Regions from separate parts of the Cetobacterium sp. genome, predicted to be linked through region 3. Evidence: riboswitches for the same ligand, from Rfam matches in the RefSeq annotation. Region 3 holds a riboswitch; each other region holds the start of a gene.

Region 1 (7,357 bases), on a different contig from region 3:
TTATTTCCCGTTATAAATTTGTGAAAACTAGGATCTATATAGTCCGGTCCTACTTTAAAGGGTGCCACATCTTCAAAAACTGCCATAAGTCCCATAGATATTGTAGTTTTTCCTATACCACTTTTTGTTCCTGCTAAAACAAAACCTTTCATTATCTCAGCACTCTCCTTAAAGCCTCCAATACTCGCTCATTCTTTTTTCTATCTTTTATTGCTAATCTTATATAACTTTCATCTAAAAACATAAAGTTCGAGGCATCTCTTACTAATATGCCATTCTCTATCATTTTTTTTCTAAAACTTTTAGCGTTATCATTTAATAATTTCACCAGTACAAAATTAGTTTCTGTTGGAGTTACCTCTATATTCTCAAATTTGCGTAGCTCCTCATAAAACCATATTTTTTCTTTCTTTATCCAATTTTCAGTTTCATGTATATATGAAGTATCTAAAAGCATAGTTTTCCCAGCTATTTCTGCTATTCCATTCACACTCCACGGCTCTCTAATATTTTTTATTCTATTCAAAATTATTTTGTCATATGTTAATCCATAGCCCAATCTAACTCCCGGAAGTGCAAAAAACTTAGTCAATGCCCTTAAAATGAATATATTTTTATTTTTTAATGAAAACGCTGTTTTATCTTTCCATCTCTCGATAAATTCAATAAAAGCCTCATCTATAAATAGTTTTTTATTTTTTTTCTCTAAAAAATCAGCAATTTTTTTTATTTTTTCAAGGTCTTGAAACTTCCCAGTTGGATTATTTGGATTACATATAACCACAACATCCTCATCTGTTATAAACTCCAGTAGCTTATCTTCATTTAAAGAAAAATCTTTGTTCAACGGAAAGAAAGTTACATCTTTTCCTCCAGCTCTAGCAGCTCTTTCATACTCTGCAAAAGTTGGTGCGACTATCAAAATTTTCTTGCATTCTATTGCCTTCATATACAAAAATAAAACTTCTGTGGCACCATTTCCCACTACCACATTTTCTATAGAGCAGTTATTATAGTTAGCAATCGCCACTCTTAGCTCCGTATAATCTATATCTGGATATTTTTCCAAAGATTCAAAATTTTCTATAACTGCCTTTCTAAAACTATTTGGAACACCCAAAGGGTTTATATTAGAACTATAATCCAAGACATCTATCCCACTATCTCTTTTCAATTTATATATATTTCCACCATGTAAATCCATATTATTTCACTTCCCGTATCTTATAGTAGTTGAGTAAATATTGTAAATAGAATCATACCTACAAAAGATGTCATAAACATTATTCTATAACATTTTTTAATATCGTCACATTGAAACTCTTTTAATTTATCTCCTATTGTAGGCTTTTCAAAATATTTTCCAAAATATTTTGTTTTACCACCAAATTGAACTCCTATGGCTCCTGCAAAAACTGCTTCCGAATGACCAGAGTTTGGACTCGAATGATTTTTTCTGTCTCTAAAAAACACCTTTAACGGTCTTTTTATCCCCATTCCCAATATAAAAGTCGCAATTGGAATTATTAACAAACCAGATAATCTTGCTGGAATAAAATTAAAAAAATCATCCACCTTTGCTGAAACCATCCCAAAGTCTATATATCTATCATTTTTATATCCAACCATTGAATCGAGGGTATTCACTGCCTTATATCCCATTGCCAATGGCAATGCCAATGAAATTCCTCCAATTGTCATTAAACTTCCTAAAAACGCATAAAACATAGGAGCTATCACCCCATCAACACTATTTTCAGCTATTGTTTCCATTGTACTTCTCACAACTTGTATCTCATCCATTTCACCCGTATCCCTACTAACTAGATATGAGAGCTCTTTTTGAGCCTTTTTTAAATCTCCGCTTTTTAGAATTTTATATACTTTAATCCCTTCTGCCCCTAAACTCTTTGTTGCTAGAGTTGTATACAAAAAGAAAATTTCTAAAAACTGGGATGCCTTAGCTATATGGTATGAAAGTATTCCTGTTGTAAGTATAACTGTAAAAGTTAATAACCCGCCATAAACTCTTTTATTTTTCAATGAGTAGATTCTATTTTCAATAAAAGTTATATATTTTCCAATAAACCTAACTGGGTGTGGAAACCAATAGGGATCACTTAAAACTAAATCAAGTAGATACGCTATCCAAATCTTTAAAATGAAGTTCATTAGTTCTCCTCCAAAATCTTATAAATAGCTTTCATATCTATATTTTCTCTAAATATTCTTTCTAATTTATCCAACTCTTGGAGTCTATATTCATCAAAAGTTATTGCACTGTTTCTCTTTTCCAACCCTTTTTTCTTTCTTATATTATTTAAAATAAAATCGGTAAACTCTCTATTATCAAAAATACCATGCAGATATGTTCCAAAAATATTATCTTTTACTGTTGCTATTAATCTATTATCTGAGGTTATTGATTTTTCTTTCCCAGTCGTTACTCCCTGATGAATTTCATATCCCTTAACTTCAATATTTCCCAACCCCTTTAATAGCCCCATCTCTCCTTTTAATAATCCTGTATACTGCGTCGTCACTTTTTCTTTTTCCATTGTAGTTTCTATATCTAAAAGTCCCAATCCCGGTAGTTCTTTTATATCTCCCTCCACTCCATAGGGATCCAATACTTTTTCTCCTAAAATTTGAAATCCGCCACATATACCAATAATAGGAGTTCCCTTTCGAGAAATTTTTATAATCTCTTGTGCAATTCCTTTTTCTTTTATATCTTTTAAATCATCTATTGTATTTTTAGATCCAGGTATGACTATCAAGTCCTCATCTCCCAACTCATGAAATGACGTCACATAATTAACATCTACATCCTTATTTGCTAGTAAAGCATCAATATCTGTAAAGTTAGATATATGTTTAAGTTTTATAACTGAAACTTTTATATCTCCTTTTTTTGATTTAATCCTACTAAACTTTTCTGTTACTCCATCCTCGTCCTCTATGTCTAGCTCAAAGTATGGCATGACTCCTAAAATTGGAACCCCTGTCAGTTCCTCTATCTTTTCCAGTCCCGGCTTTAATATATCAACATTTCCTCTAAACTTGTTTATGATTACACCTTTTACTCTAGCTTTTTCCTCTGGTTCCATCAAAGATATAGTTCCGTATATCGACGCAAAGACGCCCCCTCTATCTATATCTGCAACTAAAATAACAGGAGCATTCACCATTTCAGCTAAACCCATATTCACTATATCATCCTGTTTTATATTTAACTCTACCGGGCTTCCAGCTCCTTCTATAACACATATTTGATTCTTAATCTTAATTGTATTATAGGCTTCAATTATATCTTTTTTTAATATCGATTTGTAATTTCCGTACTCAAGGCCTCCCATATTGCCGATAGATTTTCCATTGACAATAACTTGAATTCTCCTATCACCTGTAGGCTTTAATAAAATTGGATTCATAGTATAATGAGCTTCTTTTTCACACGCCATTGCTTGAAGTGCCTGTGCACGCCCCATCTCGTGTCCTTCTTTTGTTATATACGAATTCAATGCCATATTTTGAGATTTAAAAGGTGAAACAGTATATCCATCTTTAAAAAATGCTCTACATAACCCTGTAACTGTTATACTCTTCCCTGCACCTGAAGATGTCCCAACAACCATTATGTTCTTATGTTTCATTATATCATTTCTCCTAACTTATGAAGTTTATCGGAAATATAAAAATTGCGAAAATGAATAGAATATTGCTAATTAGAATTGAAATTGACAGTTCTAAATACAAATCTGTTCACCGCAGATTTTATATTTTCTTTTATATTCATGGCAGATATCCTGACTCAGATTCATCCTACTCTTAGGCCTTCCCATAAAAACTACAGTGGCTTAGTCTAATTTCGTCCTCCTTACAGTGGCGGGACCGTGCGAGATTTTCACTCAACTTTCCTTTTAATCAAATTATTGAACCATAAACAATATACATATTTATCATAATTATACATAATGATTATGTACAAGTCAATCTTTTTTAACGGTTTATGTTTAAAAACTAAACTATAATCGCTTAATATTTTATATAAATAAATCTATAGAAATAAATTTTAATAATAAAAAAGAAACTTTAATTTTTATTTGTAGATTAAATGTAACATATTAATTTTTTATAAGGGAGTGGTTAAGTATGAACGATGTTAAAACAAGTAAACAACCTCTTATCGTAGAGGATAGGATTATCAATGTACCTCCGTTGTTTGCAGAACTTTTCGCTTTAAATCCTAAAAATTTTAAAAAATGGCTAGTTGGAGCAAAAAATTCAAGCAAATCTTACGAAGATCTCAAGGTAAAAGATATCTTAAATACAAAAGTTAATGCTACTGTAGATGACGAAGCATTTCTTTTAGACATAACATTTGGGAATACGACACATAAACTATATCTAAAAAAACCTCAAGCTAATAAAGGATTAGATTTTATACTTACAGAAGGCGATAAATTCAAAATAGAAACTAATTTACACCTTACTGCAATAGGTGATAATAAATGTAATATTCACCTTGAAACAACACTGTTGGAAAGTAAGTATCGTTTTCACCCAATAGTGTCATTCGAATTGAAACACTTCTTCAAAAAAAGTTTAACAAACTTTATTGAGGAGTGTGAAAAAAGCTACAGCACTTTTGAAAGTGAGGAAAAAACTATAGAAGCCGAAGTTCTGAGTTTCTATCAAAACAATATAACTGCTTTTAATTCCTTGATTGAGCCACTAAAAAATGATTTAGGAGAAGATTCCTATTTGGAAATCCAAAAAAAATTAAAAACTTTGGGTATGGATACATCTGATAAAGTTACTAAAATTTTTACAAACTTAGCAGGAGTTATTCCCTCAGAAGATTTATCATTGATCAACGATAGAATTATTCAGTTTATCAAAGAGCATATATTTGTTTTAAAAGGTATTACTAAAAAAAGTAATTCAGAAAATTTAAAAGATATTAGCACTATCACCAAATTACAACTAGACAATATAAACTTTATCGTACCGCAAATATTAAAAGATATAGATTCTAGCAAAATTGTCGAAATTGAAAATCAATTGAGTGATTTATTAGCTACTATTGTTAAAGATATTGAAGATATTATAGATGAGATTAAGAATAAAGTTCCACCACAACATTTTAAAGATTTGGAACTTGGATTTATAAATATTCTTAAAACTGATTTAGATTCTGCTCAATCATTACTTGATAAAATAACTTCTGGAAATGCGACTCTTACAGCTAAAGAAGCTAAAATTTTAAGCTACTTGAAGGAATCTGTTGCTAAAGTGGAAACTACTGCGAATAATCGAGATAATCAAGCCTATGTTTCTGTTTTAAATATGATTGAAAAATCTTTAGACCAAGTTGAACAAGATATGAAAAATATTAGTTCAAATATAACTGCTGATAAAATTGAGTCTACAAAAACTTTAATAAAGTCAACAACTGACACTTCATATAAGGCTTTAACAAGCTTCTTATCCACTATGACTCCTGAAAATTTGGAAAGTAATAAGGCAAATGTTGATAAAAAAATAGATGAAATTTTAGATAGATACGTTAAAGCTATTAAAATAATTTCTCCTTCAATACCAGATGAAAAATTATCTAGCATGAAAGAAAAAGTAAAAGAGTTACTGACAAAGGAGTATGACTCGTTTTGTATATCAACTAAGAAATAAAATTTATAAAAAAATGTAGCTCCTAACAGGGCTACATTTTTTCATTAAAACCTTTTTTACTCCTAGTCCTTTCTGAGCTTTCCTTTCATCTCATAAAACACTACAGCTCTTCTAACAAAGTTAGCGTTCACTATCGCACCGTATTCGTTTTCAAGTTCGTCAGCCATAGCTAAGAGTTCCTCTTTGGATAGTCTATTAGCTCTTAGAGCACTATAAACTTCCAATATTTTTTCATCCAAAACACTTTGTAATACGATATTACCCGACAATTTTCTACTTGTAGTTTTTGAATTCATTTCTATCCCCTTCAACTGGAGTTCTTCTTAATAAGGCTGACTATAGTAAGGTTTATTGTATTGTGGTTGATTATACTGTGGCTGATTGTTATAGTATGGTTGATTATATTGTGGCTGGTTGTATTGCGGCTGATTATTGTAATATGGTTGTTGGTTAGTATCTTTTATAGCTTGTGTTTGATCCTGAACTGAACCAACTAAAGCTCCAGCTGCTGCTCCTATTCCTGCCCCTAAAAGAGTAGCTCCTGTATCTCCACCTATTGCTTGCCCTAAAAGTGCTCCTGCACCTGCTCCAACTGTTGTTGATCCAATTGTATTCGATCCAACATTTGAGCAACCTGATAAAATCATTACTGATAAAACTGATAATATTAAATATTTTTTCATATAAACTCCTCTCCTAATAGTTCTTTGATGTTTTTAATATTTTTTAATTATTTAAGTCCCTATTTAATAGCTTTCATATTCATTGCTATTCTTCCACAATGACAGTTCTATTTATCATAAACTTTATAAGGGAGAATAAAAAGAATGGAGAGGCTAAGCCAAAAGTTATTATGACTAAAATTGTCCATCCCAGTAAAAATAACAAACTATCTGCAAATCCTACATCACATCTTAATCTTCTTGCCATTTTTCTTCACCTCTTTTTATTTATTATCTTATTCTATAATAATATATTTTTTCTTTTAAATTTACAAGATTTTTCTAAATATCCGTATGATATTATAGACATTAAATAATTAATATTGTATAATAAAGAGATAAAATAAAAGAGAAGTAAGGAGCTATCATAATGACAAAAGAACTATTTAAAGGAAGTGTAGTTTTAAATCCTGTTCCTGCTGTAATTATAACATCTAGAAATAAAGATGGAGTAAATAATGCATTTACTGTTGCATGGACTGGTACTATTTGTACTAATCCTCCCATGCTTTCTATCTCTATTAGACCTGAGAGATTATCGTACGAATACATCAAAGAAACAATGGAATTCACAGTCAACCTACCTAACACTTTCCAAGTGAGAGAAACTGATTACTGTGGAGTTATCTCTGGAAGAGAGGTCGATAAAATCAAACATCTTGGATTGACAGCTAAGCCCGGAGAATATGTTAATTCACCATATTTAGAGGAGTTTCCTATAAACATTGAATGTAAGGTTAAACAAATTATACCTCTTGGAACTCACGATTTATTTTTAGCTGAAGTGGTTGGTTCTCATATCAATAAAAATATTATTGATGAAAAGGGTAAGATTCATTTTGAATGGGCAAATTTAATTAACTACTGTCATGGTGAGTATTTTCCAATGTCTAAAAAACCTATCGGTCAGTTTGGTTTCTCTGTTGCTAAAAATCCCCTGT
Region 2 (7,357 bases), on a different contig from region 3:
TACTCCCAACAAAATATTAACTAATCCCATATCCACTATTATCTCCGTGTTGGATGGAACTGTCGAAATTACTCTCTCCACTTTTTTAGAAATTTCAACCTCTCTTCCAATGCCATCTACAAATATCTTTGAATATCCCACTGAAAATACGACTATACTTAATACAAATATTTTTCTTAACATTGTCCACCTCTTTTATAAAAAATGCTCTTTCCATATCTTGAAAAGAGCATTTTCTTAATTAAAAACTGTATTTAAAACCTATGTAATAATTTCTTTCTGGTGCTGGGTAATAGTTACGAATTTTACTGTAACTACTGTATCCTACATAATCATAGTATTTTTCATTAAAGAGATTATTAATTCCTGCATTTATAACTAATCCATCTTGAAAATTATACATAAAAGTCAATCCACTTAATAAGTAACTGTCAATCTTTTCTCTTTCGTTAGCTTCATCATTGCTATCATAAGCTTTTCCGTAATATTCCCAAGAGTTATTTACACTCAATTTCTCATTAAATCTATAGTTAAAATTTAAAACCCCTTTAATATTTGGAATACCTGGAATATCTTTCCCCTCTTTAAACTCCGTTTTCATATAAGTTATTGATTCTGAAACTGTCAATTTATCGAAATAGTGCTCTAAAGAGAATTCAACTCCTTTTCTTTTACTTGTTCCATCTAAATTCCTATTTTTATTAAACTCATCATTTTTATTTGCTCCATAAAAAATTTCATTTTCTGTTTCTATATAAAACACTGAAGTTGAAATATACGTATTTCCTAAGAAATCTTTCATTCCAATTTCATAAGTTTCTGTCTTTTGAGGATTAAATTCTCCGTCCCAAAAATTTAGCTCGTCAGTATTTGGCGCCCTAAATCCTTTTGTATAACTTATATATGTAGAACCTGAGTCTGAATATAGATAACTTCCTGTAAGCTCTATCGCATCTTCTTTGAATTTCTTTGTTGTAAGTGTATCTCTTTTATATTCAATATCTTGTTTTCTATATCCTTGAGTAAATCTGAACTTATCAATCGTATAACTATTTACTACAAACCCACCTAGAGAGTTCTTTTCAGATTTTCCATTTCCATAAGCAAAATCTTTCGTCTCTCCCTCATAAATATCTCCACCAAATACAACATAGCTATCATCTAAATATGAGTATTTAAGTTGTGGTTTTAAATATTTAACCTCTGTCTTATAGTTACTTCCATTTGAAGAGTAATTTTCATGAGCATACCTTCCTAATAATTTGAACTCTAAATCAGAATTTATGTTATATAGATAATCTCCTACAAAATTATTTTTCTCTGTTTTTCCATCAATTCTCCACGCATTTGGGTTGGAGTGTGTTCTATCCTCATTAACTTCATCCTTGTTTAACGCTCCCGGCGCTTTAAAATCATTCTTTGAGTAGTTATATTTAACTTTTAACTCCCCTTCATCAAGTTTATATCTGCTTCTAAACCCAAAGCTTTCCAAATTATCTTTAGAATAGTCTCTATATCCATCTTTTTCTCTTCTCAAATAATCTACTTCTACTAAAAATCTTTCTCCTATTTTAGTACCGTATGTAACTTGCTGTTTTTTTAATCCATACGATCCTATCTCACTATTCAAACTTCCATAGTTTTTCCTATCTTCTGGTGCTTTTGTTATAATATTGATTGTTCCACCAACCGCTCCATCTCCATATAAAACCGATCCTCCAGAAGGTATCACCTCAATCCTTTCAATACTATTAACTGGTATATTACTTGTTTGATATCCAGATAAATCTATTGAATTAATTGGTGCTCCATCAACCAGTACTATAACATTTGATTTTGCTGTTGCCCCCTGACCTCTTACATCAAAAGCAGCGTCTGTCCCACCCATCTCTTTTACAATGACACTTGATACCAATTTTAAAGCTTCTGCTACTGTTTTAGCTCCTCTTTGTGTTATCTCTTCGCCTGTTAATACAGTTACATTTCTAGGTATACTTGCCACCGTTGTTTCCGTATTCTCACTTGTTATAACACTCTCATCTAGCTTTATAACCTTTTCTTGTCCCATTGTTAAAGTAGATGCAAGAAGTAAACCAATAATATAAAATCTTTTTTCCATTTAATTTAATCCTCCCAAATCTGTCACTCGCAGTTTATTTTATGGCAGGTATCCTGACTCAACTTCCTCCTCCAATAGCCCTTCCCAGTTTCCCAGTGGTTCATCTATTTTTGTCCGTTTTACAGTGGCGTGACCGTTTAAGCTTCTCACTTAATTCCCTTTTAATTTATAAAACCATAACGCCTTATTATACTATAAATACTTTATTTTTAAAAGTTTTAAACAATAAATGAACAATATATATTTTAAATTAACCTTGATTTATTTATATTTTTTTAGTACAATTTTAATAAAGTTTTTGAGGAGAGTTGTATGAAAAATATTATTCCAGGTTTTTTCTATATTTTTGACACTCCATTTGGTTTACTTAAAATCGAAGAATTAAATCATGAAATTATTAAGATTGAGCTCAATAATCCTACTTCAAATAGAACTTTTAAACTTACGAGCTCTTTAGCTCAAGCTTCTAAGGAGATTTTGGAATTTCTAAATGGACGTCGTAAAGAATTTACTTTTAAAATAAATCCCATTGGAACAGAGTTTCAAAAAAATGTTTGGAAAGCTTTACTCGATATTCCATACGGTGAAGTTAAAACATACAAAGATATTGCTATCGCTATCGGTAATCCTAAGGCGTGCAGAGCGGTAGGTTTAGCAAACAATAAAAATCCTATTCCCATAGTTATTCCTTGCCATAGAGTTATTGGCTCCAATGGCAAATTGACTGGATATGCCTATGGCTTATCTCTAAAGTCTCATCTACTAAATTTAGAAAAGGGTGCTAAGTAACTTTGCACCCTACACTAACTATACTTTTAAAAATCACTTTTTCTACTATATAAACTGTGATTAAGTTACTAAAAAATCCTGGTAATAGTTCATACATATAACTGTCTAACCCCAAAACTTTCCACATTAAAAATACAAACATTCCAACCAAAATTCCTGCCAGAACACTTTTATTATTCACATTTTTAAAATAAAGTACCGATATTATTGCTGGTCCAAATATTGTTCCAAACCCTCCCCAAGCATAAGCGACCAATGATAATACTTTAGCATTTTGATTTAGCGCAAATAGTAGTGCCAACAAGGCTATCACTACTACACACAGCCTTCCAACCCACATAATTTCTTTATCAGAAACATCTTTTTTCATATATCTATAAAAGTCTTCTGTTAAGGTAGTTGATGAAACTAACAGCTGGGAATCTATTGTTGACATAATTGCAGATAGAATTGCAGCTAATAAAACTCCCGCTACCCAAGGATTAAATAGCTCTTTTATCATATAAATAAATATTTTTTCTGCATCCCCTCCCAATTCTGTAACATTTCTAAAAAGAGAAATTCCCAAAAGTCCAATCGCTATTGCCCCAACTAAAGAAATAATTACCCATATCATGGCTATTCGTCTAGATTTTTTTAACTCTTTTACATTCTTTATACTCATAAATCTGACTAAAATATGAGGCTGTCCAAAGTACCCTAGTCCCCATGCCAATGAAGATAATATTCCTAAAATTCCTATACTTTCTCCATTCTGTTTAAATATATCCAATGAAATTCCTTTTAACTCAATTCCTTGTTTAATTGTTTCCATGTCTCCAATTTTATAATAAGCAGCCAAAGGAACCGCTATTATAGCTATAAACATCAAAGCACCTTGAAAAAAATCTGTCCAACACGAAGCCAGATATCCCCCCATAAATGTATACATAACTATTGTCACTGTACCCACTACAACGGCAACTTTATAATCGATTCCAAGTATCGATTCAAATAGTTTTCCTGCTGCGACCAACCCAGAAGATGAATAAATTGTGAAGAAAAACAGTGTTCCTAAAGCTAAAACTTTCCTTATTGTTCCTTTGTCATCTTTTAATTTTTTTTCTAAAAAAGTTGGTAAAGTCATTGTATTTTCTATTTCAGTTTCGACTCTAAGTTTTGGAGCTATAAACTTCCAATTCAAATATGTTCCCACCGTTAAACCTACTACAACCCAAATTTGTCCAAATCCCGAAAGATATACTGCCCCTGGTAATCCCATTAATAACCATCCACTCATATCACTAGCTTGTGCCGATAGTGCAGTTACCCAACTGCCAACTCCTCTACCACCTATCAAATACTCCTCAGAACTGGAAGTCTTTCCATAAAAATAAATTCCTACTCCTATTAAAAATAACAAATATGTTCCAAATGTAATAAATGTTTCTATTCCTATCATTTTATACTCCTCCCAAATTTTTAATAAAAATAAAAAAGAGTCACCTAAGCACAATTTTGTACCTAAGTGACCCTTATTAAAAGAATCCTATAAAAATAATCTTCTATTGAAAGTTATTTCCCCTTAGATACAGATCCAAAATCGTAACACAAAATGGACCTGTATCTAAACATAAACTAATGCTTAAAACACAAATCCCTATCTAGGGGGGATGGGTTGTCTATTCACATTATTTGAAATAACTTGATTTTTTTTCATCAGAACTCTCCTTTAATTTTTTATTTTCATTATAGTAACATATGAAAATAAATTTGTCAAATTTTATTTCCAAGTCAATATTCCATCTCGAGAATTAAAAACTTTTGTAAATCCCTCTTCCAGAAGAATTAAAGCTGCAGCTTTTGATCGAACTCCACTTCTACAAAAAGTTATATAAGTTTTCTCCTTATCTAACTCTATAATTCTTTCCTCTAACTCATGAAGTGGTATGTTTAAACTATCTTCTACCGATTCTTCCCAGTACTCATCCTCTGTTCTAACATCCAAAAGTACCGTTTTTTCCTCTTTTAATAGAGTCTTCACCTCTTCTTGATTCAATGTCTTATATTTTCTCATAATTTTTTCCTAATTGAATAGAGGTTTAATCTCTTCTATCCAAGCTTTTATTCTATCAGGTGTTTCGTTATCTTGATTACTTTCATCTAAAGCAAGACCTACGAACTTGTTGTCTATAACTGATTCAGTTTCTTCATAGCTATATCCTTCAGTTGAAGTAAATCCAACAACTTTTGCCCCTTTATCTATAACTGCATCATACAGTTTTCTCATCGCCCCTGCATATGATTCACCAAATGCAAATTGATTTCCCACACCTACTATTCCTACTATCTTATTAGTAAAATCTAAACTTTTTAACTTGTCGTATACATTTTCCCAATCTTTTTGTAACTCTCCAACTCCATAAGTTGGTGAAACTAAAATTAGATTTTCAAGATTCTCCATCTCATCAATCCCATTTGCTACATCAAAGACTTCGTACTCCTCTCCTCTTAAATAAAACTCTATCTCATCAACTATTCCAGCTGTTATTCCTGACGTTGTTCCATAAAAAATTCCTATTTTTTTCATAATCAATTTCCTCCTAAATTTTTTAAGCCTGTTATATCCTTTACTACCTCACTTGCTATTATTAAACCTGCTACGGATGGTACAAAAGATATGCTTCCTACATTACACTGTTTCTCTCTATTATTTTCTAAATTACTAGGTTTCATAGGTAACTCTTTTGAAAAAACTACCTTTACCTTTTGAATTCGTCTCTTTTTTAATTCCGATCTCATGACCTTTGCTAAAGGGCAGACAGATGTCTTTGATATATCAGCCACTTCTAACATTGTTGGATTTATTTTATTTCCAGTTCCCATTGACGAAATAATTGGAATTTTTAACTCCTTTGCTATAGTTATTAAATCTAGTTTCGCTGTGATAATATCTATTGCGTCAACAATATAACTATATTTTTTGTCACCTGAAAAAAATATATCTCTTTTATCTTTAAAGAATTTTTCTTTATAAGCAGTTATCTTAATATTTGGATTTATAGATAAAGCTCTTTCTTTTATTAGTTCAACTTTATCTCTCCCTACACTATTCTGAGTAGCAATTATTTGTCTATTGAGATTTGTTATATCAACTGTATCAAAGTCAACAACCGTTAACTCTCCAACACCTGCTCTAACTAAGGCTTCCACTACGAATCCTCCCACTCCTCCCACTCCAAATACAACTACATGAGAGTTATTTAACTTATTTAGATTTTCTACACCTATTAACAGCTCTGTTCTTTGAAAAATCATCTATATACCAACCTTTTTTATTCTTTACTAATTACATAAAGATTATATACTAAATGAATATAAAATACAAGTTTTTCTTTATAAACTCTTGACATTTTTTCTCAATTTATGTTATATATATTTTATTAGCCACAATATATGTGGAGTGCTATTTTTAAGGGAGGATACAATGAAAAAAGAAACAAAAGTATTTCAAGCTGAAACTAAAGAACTTTTAAATCTTATGGTACACTCTATTTACACTCATAAGGAGATTTTTTTAAGAGAACTTATCTCAAACGCTAGTGATGCCACTGATAAATTAAAATTTAAAGCTCTTACAGATACTCACATTTTAGATTCTTCTGAAGAACTTTGCATAACTATTGTTCCTAATGAGGAGTTAAAAACTCTAACTATCACTGATCATGGAATAGGTATGACTTTTGAAGAAGTTGTAGAAAATATTGGAACTATTGCTAAATCTGGATCAAAAGCTTTTTTGAATTCATTGGAAGAAGCTAAAAAAAATAATGACTTAAATATAATCGGACAATTTGGAGTTGGATTTTATTCTGCATTTATGGTCGCTGATAAAATTGTATTAGAAACTAAATCACCATACTCTGATAAAGGAGTTAGATGGACATCTACTGGTGAAGGAAGTTATGAAATTGAAGAGATTGATAGAACAGAAAGAGGAACTTCTATCACTTTATATCTAAAAGATGAGGAAGATGATAAAGAATTCCTAAATGAATATAAAATAAAAGGGCTTGTTAAAAAATATTCTGACTATGTTAAATATCCAATAATGTTAAACAATGAAAGAATTAACTCAACTAAACCTATTTGGAAAACTCCAAAAGATGAATTAAAAGATGAGGATTATAACGAGTTTTATAAATCTACTTATCATGACTGGCAGGACCCTCTTTTTCATTTTAACTTTAATGTTCAAGGAAATTTAGAATACAATGCTATTCTATTTATACCACAAGTCCCACCTTATGATCTTTATACAAGAGAGTATAAAAGAGGACTTCAACTATATACTAAAAATGTTTTTATAATGGATAAATGTGAAGAATTAATCCCACAATATTTTAACTTTATAAAAGGATTAGTTGATACAGATGATTTATCTCTTAATATATCAAGAGAAATTTTACA
Region 3 (7,357 bases):
GAACACCCTAAAATTCTACCATTCTTCTCATCTACAACAGCTTTTAAGACACCTCTTTCATCTCCTAAAATTTTAGCTCTTGGTATTGTTGATGCTTTAATTACTTTTGTTTTTACTTTATACCCCGCATTTATAGCCTCTTTTTCAGAAAGTCCAACTTTTGATAACGTTGGTGAAATAAAAACAGAGTATGGAATTATATTTCGGGACTTGGTTGTCATAGTTTTATCTCCAAAAAGATTATTTTTAATTATTCTGAAGTCATCTAAAGATATATATGTAAATTGAGCTCCTCCTTTAACGTCACCTAAGGCATATATGTGAGGTACATTTGTTTGTAAAGTATTATTGACTAGAATTCCCTTTTCAGAATAATTGATACCTGCATTTTCAAGCTTTAAGTCATCTATATTAGGAACTCTACCCACGGCTATAAGTACTCCATCAACTACTATTTTATTCTCTTTTTCATCTTGATTGAAAACAATTTCTACTTGATTATCAGAATAGTTACTCAATTTTAAAACTTTGCTTTTTGATAATATTTGAATTCCTCTAGTTTTAAAATTTTCTTTAACTTCCTCTCTAATTTCCATCTCCTCTCTTAGAAGAATATCTTCGTTTCCTTCAAGAATAATTACTTCGGAGCCAAAATTATTATAGATAGAAGAAAATTCTAATCCAATGTAACCTCCACCTATCACAGCTAATTTTTTAGGTAATTCGTTTAACTCCATAATAGATGTACTAGTGTAAATATTTCTTGTTGTTTTAAGTCCATCTATTTTGGGAATAATCGTTTTGGAGCCTGTATTTATAAATATTTGATTACCATTTAAAACAATTTCGTTTTCATCCTCTGTCACACTAATGATATGCTCAGATTCAAAAGCTCCAATCCCAGTGTAGATATCAATATTTTCATGTAAATTTAACTTATTATAGTTAATTTCTCTTAACTTAGATGTTAATTCATCTTTTTTTTCAATAGCTTTTTTAAATTTTTTATCAACTTTTTGAGACTCTTCAACAAGAATTTTTGTGGGGATACATCCTACGTTTATACAAGTTCCTCCATACATTTTTTTATCTTTTTCAACTAGAGCTACTTTTTTTCCTTTATTTGCTAAAAATCCAGCGAGAGTTTTTCCCCCTTTACCAAAACCAATTATAATAGCATCATAATTTTTAGCGTTTAAAATATCACATTTTTTCATAATAACACTTCCTTTTTATATCTAATTTCAATACATTTAGAATACAATTTTATTCATGACTTGTAAATTAGTTACAAAAAAGTAACTACCAGGAATTTTCAAAAAATTAAAACACGCCCAAATTTAATCTTAAGGCGTGTAGTATTAAACAGTATTATTTTTATTTTATAAGTCAATTTAAAGATTTATTTTCGGATATATTTAAATTATTCCTAATTTTTTTCAAGCTATCCAAAAATCTATTTTTTCTATTTATATAATACACAACTTGTCTTTTCCATGGATCAACTTCAAATAAATCTTTACTTAAAGAGTAGTAATATTCTTGACAAAACTTCATGTACTCTTTATAAAAAACTTTTAGATTAATGATATTCTTGTATTTTTTTAAGTAAAATAATAGTAACTGTTCTTGTGGTGTCATCTTTATAATATAGTGTAAAAACTCTTCCGATCCACTCATTGCAGACAGATTTTGTTCTAGAAATTTTGTTAAGTCTTGATAAGTTTTGAAAGTATGTATAAACTTATCAAATTCTTTAAATTTATTATAATCCCATTTTAAGTCTTTCCTCATCTCTCTCACTCCCTTAAATGTAGAGAAGAAGACAAAAAATCTATCGAACATTAAAGTCCATTAGATTTTATTACACACTTGTCCACTCCTAACAATTTTTGTGTAGTTTTTAGGTAAGTCTCCTGACTTAGATTCGCTTTACTCCTGCCCTTCCCAGATTTTCTTCCAGTGGTTCTATGCAGTTTCATCCTCATTACAGTAGCGGAGGCTGTGTAGGATTTACACCTACTTCCTTGTTATGCCTAAGCACCTAAAAACTTTTATTTAGTTTCATAGTAATTTTATATCTTATTTTAAATTATTTGTCAAATAGTTTTAACTTCAGTCTGGTATTTTTAATCTATATCAGCTACACTATCTAATATATATGTTGGTTTATACACACTCTTACTGTCCTTTGTGGCTTCTCCTGTTAAAACAAGTATTGTGTCACAGCCATTGATATACCCTGAAGCTATATCCGTATATAATCTATCTCCTACTATAACAGTTTCTTCTTTCGATAAATTCAAATTTTTTAGTGCATAATCTAACATGACTTTTTTTGGTTTTCCAAAATATTTTGGTGTTTTCTTTGTGCATAATTCAATTATATTGCAAATAGCTCTACAGTCTGGTAAAAATACTCCACCTTCCACTGGATAAACCAAATCTTCATTTGCCGCTAAGTACTCTACATTCCCATGTAAAAGTTTACAGGCGACCTCTAATTTTTTATAATTCAGCTCCGAGTCGAGTGTTACCACAACTATATCAATTTCAGAAAAATTGAACTCATCTTTTTCATCAAAAATTTGGATTCCCATCTCTTTACAATACTCTTTAAACTCTTTTGTTCCTACCATGAATATTTTTCTATTTTTACAGTTATTTGCCAAGTAATCTGCCAAGACAACCCCAGCAGTTATTATTTCCTTCAGCTCAGCTTCAACTCCCAATTTTTTAAATTTTTCAATATAACTTTTTGGATTATTAGAGGAATTATTTGTATAAAATCCTATCTTTTTTCCACACTTTCGTAGCTCCTCTATCTTCTCCTTAGCCCCAGGAATTAAAATATTTCCCAAAACTATTGTTCCATCTACATCAAACAAGTATCCTTTGTAGTCTTTCATCTTAATTTTTACTCCTTTTTTACCAACCTATTTCTAGTTGCTTTCTTATTTCTTACCATAGTTATAACTTTTCTTTCAAGTATTTTCATTACTATCAACGTTATAACTACAATTAAAAAAACTGCTGTAGATAGAAATACGAAACCATATCCAATAGCTAAGCCAATAGCTGCTGTTATCCACAAGGTAGCTGCTGTTGTTATCCCTGAAATTTTATCATTTGAATAAACTATCACTCCTCCGCCTATAAAACCTACCCCTGTGACAACTTGAGCTGATAATCTTGTGATGTCTAATTTATAACTTTCTATGAGACTAGGATGTGTAGATATTAAACTTATTTGTCTTATTAATAATTCTTCTTGCAAAAGGGCAATAGTTGTAGCTCCTAAACAAACTAGTATCAAAGTTACAAAACCTGCTGATTTATTTTTTAATTCTCTTTCTAACCCTATGCAGCCCCCAAATATTGAGGAGACTATTAACCTAAATAATATTTCTGTCAGTCTCATCCCACTCATAATACATCCCTCATCTATAATTTATTTTGATTTGCTATAAATTGAACTCCTAAGTCTGGAAAATCTGTAAATACTCCCGTAGAATTGGTTTTATTAAATATAATCTCAAACATTTCATCAATATTGTCTACATAATTTGGTAGAGCATCTTTCCTAACTGTATAAGGATGTAACTCGAGTCTATTGTCTCCAATATATTGAACCAAAGGAGTTACCTTAATATCTCCCTTTTTAGACTCATTTTCATCAATTAACATATACCATGCTGGCCCTATTCCATCAGCATACTTTGCTAATTCTTTTATACCTTCTGGAGTAAACATCCAATCATAATCATAATTTACCCATTCTCCATTTTTATTTTTTTCCATAGTTTCATTCCAATCAGTATATGCAACTAACTGAACCAATTTTAAATCCATTCCCATTTTTGGCATGAGCTCATTTTTAATTCTTTTTAATTCATTAAAATCAAAAACTTGGAAATAGATAGGATCATCTTTACTTGTATAACCATAGTTTTTCAGAATTTCTAAAGTTTCTTTAGCTATATCCTTTCCTTCTTGATGATGTAACCAAGGAGCTTTAATCTCTGGGTATATTCCGATTCTTTTTCCTGTCGTTTTTTCTAATCCTTGAATAAACTCTAATTCTTCCTCTAAAGTGTGAATTTTAAATGTTGATTTCCACAGAGGAAATCTTCCTTCATAGACCAATTTTTCTTGATCATTTTCTACTTTAAAATTTTCAGTCATGTTCAAACCTTTTATTTCAGCTAAAGTAAAATCCATTACGTAATATCTGCCACCTTTTCTTGCTCTATTAGGATATTGTTTGGCAACATCTGTGAGTTGGTCTAAAAAATGATCGTGTATTACAATTACTCTATTGTCCTTAGTCATAACTAAATCTTGTTCTAGATAATCTGCTCCTTGACCAAAAGCCAAAGCCTTTGATTCAAGTGTATGTTCTGGTAAATAACCACTTGCTCCTCTATGAGCTATTATAATTTTTTTATCATTTTGAGAAAAAGATGTTAAAGATAATCCCACTATACTGAGTGCTAATAATATTTTTATGTTCATCTAACCTCCACAGTCTACATTAATAAGTTTGGTATATACAATGCTATTGTTTCTGAATAAGTTAAAATAGCTAAAACAACTAATAGTGCTAAAATAAACGGTAATACTTCTTTCACAAATTCATCAAGCTTTACACCGACTATGGTACATGTTGTGAACATCATTGACCCAAAAGGTGGCGTTATTCCTCCAATCATAATATTAACAATTAGTATTACTCCGAATTGTATTGGATCTATTCCAACCTTTAGAGCTGCTTGTACTAAAAGTGGAGCAAGAATTACAAGGGCTGCTCCCCCCTCTAGAAACATTCCAACAAAAAGTAAAAGTAAGTTAACTATAAAAAGTAACATATATCTATTGTCTGTGAAGCCAACTAAAAGGTTTGTTATCATTTGAGGAATTCTTTCCAATGTTAAATAGTATCCAAAAACTTTTGCTCCGATTATAAGAAGCATAACAGAACCTGTTCCATAGACTGTATCCTTTAAAATAATTGGTACGTGTTCCCATTTGAGTTTTTTATACACAAAAACTCCAACTATAAAACAAAATAGCACAGCAACACCTCCAGCTTCTGTTGGAGTGAAAAGTCCCATACGCATTCCTAAAATAATTCCAAAAGGAATTAAAAGTGCCCATATAGAGTCTTTAATTTGGATTAAAATTTCTTTTATTGTTGCTCTTTTATCCCTAGTTGAAGTATACCCTCTTTTTCTAGAGATTATATGTACTACAAACATAAGGGCAATTGTCATCATAATTCCAGGAGTATATCCAGTTAAAAACATTTTAGCTACTGAAACATTAGCTATTAATGAATAAATTATCAAATTTGTTCCTGGAGGGATTACTGGACTTACTGAGGAAGAAGCCGCTGTAACTGCAGCTGAAAATGGTTTTGAAAAATTTCTTTTTACCATCTCTGGAACCAAAATTTTAGATTGCATAGCTGCATCTGCATTTGCTGAACCTGAGATTCCTCCCATCATAGCACTCAATATTACATTGACTTGAGCTAACCCTCCAATCATATGACCTGTTAAAACTTCTGCCATTTTCATCAGGCTTGAACTAATTCCTGAAAAGTTCATAACGGATCCTACCATTATAAAAAATGGAACAGCTAAATATGGGAATGATTCGACAGAAGTTACAAATTGTTGAATAACCATATTGACAGACATTATATTGTTCTGAAATATAAAATAGTACAGTGATGCTCCTATTAGAGCAAAAGCGATAGGTATATTTAAGAAAAATAAAATAAATAAAATAATAACTGGTATAAATGCTTCCATTATATCATCACATCCTCTATTTGCTGTTCAAACTCTTCTTGTTCTTCTGTTTCTTCTATTTCTAAATTATTAAAATTAATAATATCATAAACAAAAAAATAGACAGAATAAATTGTCATTAATCCAAATGAAATAGGTAAAGAAGAATTTATATAAACATATGAAATTTCTAAGGCAGATGTTATTTTATCAGATGAATGTGTGTAGTTATAACTTAAATAGAACATAGAAGCGGCTAAAACCAGCAATAAACTATTTGTGATAATTCTCAGTATTCTTCTTCCTTTTAGAGGAAGTATTTTTGTCACGGCATCTACCCCAATAAGTCCCCTCTTTCTATAACTTGCTGTTGCTCCTAAATAGACCGTCCATATAAAGCAACCAACTGAAACTTCTTCTATCCAAGAGTATTGTATTCCTAAGAAATATCTCAGGAATACATTTACTATTACAAGAATTACAGTCACACTTATTGTGATACTTCCAAGTAGTGCTTCAAACTCTAGTTCTCCAAATTTTTTTACGATATCGTTACCCATGCAAGCCTCCAAACTAGCAAATTCTATTTATTTCTAATTTTATTTAATTCATCCATTATCTGATTGTAGATTCCAGGTGTCCACTTTGGGAATTGGTTAAATACATTTTCAATCGCTTTATTAAATGCGACAGCATCAACCTCATTAAATTTTACTCCAAGTTCCTCTAATTTAGTTTGATACTCTTTTTCTAATTTTATAGTTTCATTAGTGTTATAGATACTTCCATTGTAAATCTCTTCCTCAATAACATTTCTTTGTTCTTCAGTTAATTCATTCCAAACTTTATTTGAAATAGTTACAGCTGAAACTCCCAAAAGATGATTAGTTAAAGAAACTTGTTTTCTAACCTCGTATATTTTAGTTCCATAGATTGTCATTAAAGATCCCTCTAATCCATCCACAACTTTTTGTTGGATTCCACTATAAACTTCCGTAAATGGAAGTGGAGTTGGATTTGCTCCCATAGCTTCTAGAGTTAACATATAAAGTTGGCTATTTGGAACTCTGATTTTTAGTCCCTTCAAATCTTCTGGTGTTTTTATCTCTTTTTCTGTCAACATACTTCTAAATCCAAATAGATAATCTAGTGATAATACTTTTATTCCTTTTTTTTCAGCTTCAATATTTAGATTTTTAACTAAATCACTTTTAGTCATAAATAAATATTCATCAAAGCTATTATATAACATGGGACCAACAACAGCATTATAATCAGGGACATAGTCCCCTAAAAAGTTTATTCCATCTACAGATATCCAGTTTGCTCCTCCAACAACTTGTTCCATACTATCTTTTCCAATTGGTAGTTGTCCACCAGTAAAAACTTGGATTTCTAAGTTATCTTTTAATCTGTCATTTATTTTGTTTACTACTTGGTGAAAAGTTTTAGCTGTTTGCTCATCTTCTACAAATTTCATACTCATTTTAATAATTTTTTTTTGAGGAGCTTTAGCTTGCTGTACTCCATCTGTTTTTTCTTTTTCTCCTCCGCATCCCACT

What was found. Region 3 has a riboswitch for cobalamin ahead of ACWI69_RS00750 (hypothetical protein). Riboswitches for the same ligand answer to the same signal wherever they lie in the genome.
Region 1: linked by a shared signal. The riboswitch ahead of ACWI69_RS01085 (cobyric acid synthase) and the one ahead of ACWI69_RS00750 (hypothetical protein) in region 3 are both predicted to bind cobalamin.
Region 2: linked by a shared signal. The riboswitch ahead of ACWI69_RS04470 (TonB-dependent receptor) and the one ahead of ACWI69_RS00750 (hypothetical protein) in region 3 are both predicted to bind cobalamin.

What each region holds. Positions count from the first base shown of each region.
Region 1 is NZ_CDRRQU010000003.1:10,982-18,338, forward strand. Features, by position in the region: gene ACWI69_RS01070 (cobyrinate a,c-diamide synthase) at 1-152, opposite strand, end outside; gene cobD (threonine-phosphate decarboxylase CobD) at 152-1,204, opposite strand; gene cbiB (adenosylcobinamide-phosphate synthase CbiB) at 1,225-2,172, opposite strand; gene ACWI69_RS01085 (cobyric acid synthase) at 2,172-3,656, opposite strand; cobalamin riboswitch at 3,783-3,960, opposite strand; gene ACWI69_RS01090 (hypothetical protein) at 4,156-5,694, shown strand; gene ACWI69_RS01095 (diol dehydratase small subunit) at 5,757-5,990, opposite strand; gene ACWI69_RS01100 (YMGG-like glycine zipper-containing protein) at 6,018-6,377, opposite strand; gene ACWI69_RS01105 (DUF6693 family protein) at 6,463-6,624, opposite strand; gene ACWI69_RS01110 (flavin reductase family protein) at 6,787-7,357, shown strand, end outside.
Region 2 is NZ_CDRRQU010000012.1:33,921-41,277, forward strand. Features, by position in the region: gene ACWI69_RS04465 (ABC transporter substrate-binding protein) at 1-183, opposite strand, end outside; gene ACWI69_RS04470 (TonB-dependent receptor) at 242-2,119, opposite strand; cobalamin riboswitch at 2,146-2,313, opposite strand; gene ACWI69_RS04475 (methylated-DNA--[protein]-cysteine S-methyltransferase) at 2,432-2,908, shown strand; gene putP (sodium/proline symporter PutP) at 2,901-4,349, opposite strand; gene ACWI69_RS04485 (rhodanese-like domain-containing protein) at 4,671-4,964, opposite strand; gene ACWI69_RS04490 (flavodoxin) at 4,974-5,477, opposite strand; gene ACWI69_RS04495 (tRNA threonylcarbamoyladenosine dehydratase) at 5,480-6,205, opposite strand; gene htpG (molecular chaperone HtpG) at 6,375-7,357, shown strand, end outside.
Region 3 is NZ_CDRRQU010000002.1:40,025-47,381, reverse strand. Features, by position in the region: gene ACWI69_RS00755 (FAD-dependent oxidoreductase) at 1-1,217, opposite strand, end outside; gene ACWI69_RS00750 (hypothetical protein) at 1,390-1,794, opposite strand; cobalamin riboswitch at 1,890-2,063, opposite strand; gene ACWI69_RS00745 (HAD-IIA family hydrolase) at 2,130-2,909, opposite strand; gene ACWI69_RS00740 (MgtC/SapB family protein) at 2,918-3,430, opposite strand; gene glpQ (glycerophosphodiester phosphodiesterase) at 3,445-4,515, opposite strand; gene ACWI69_RS00730 (TRAP transporter large permease) at 4,530-5,816, opposite strand; gene ACWI69_RS00725 (TRAP transporter small permease) at 5,816-6,355, opposite strand; gene ACWI69_RS00720 (C4-dicarboxylate TRAP transporter substrate-binding protein) at 6,379-7,357, opposite strand, start outside.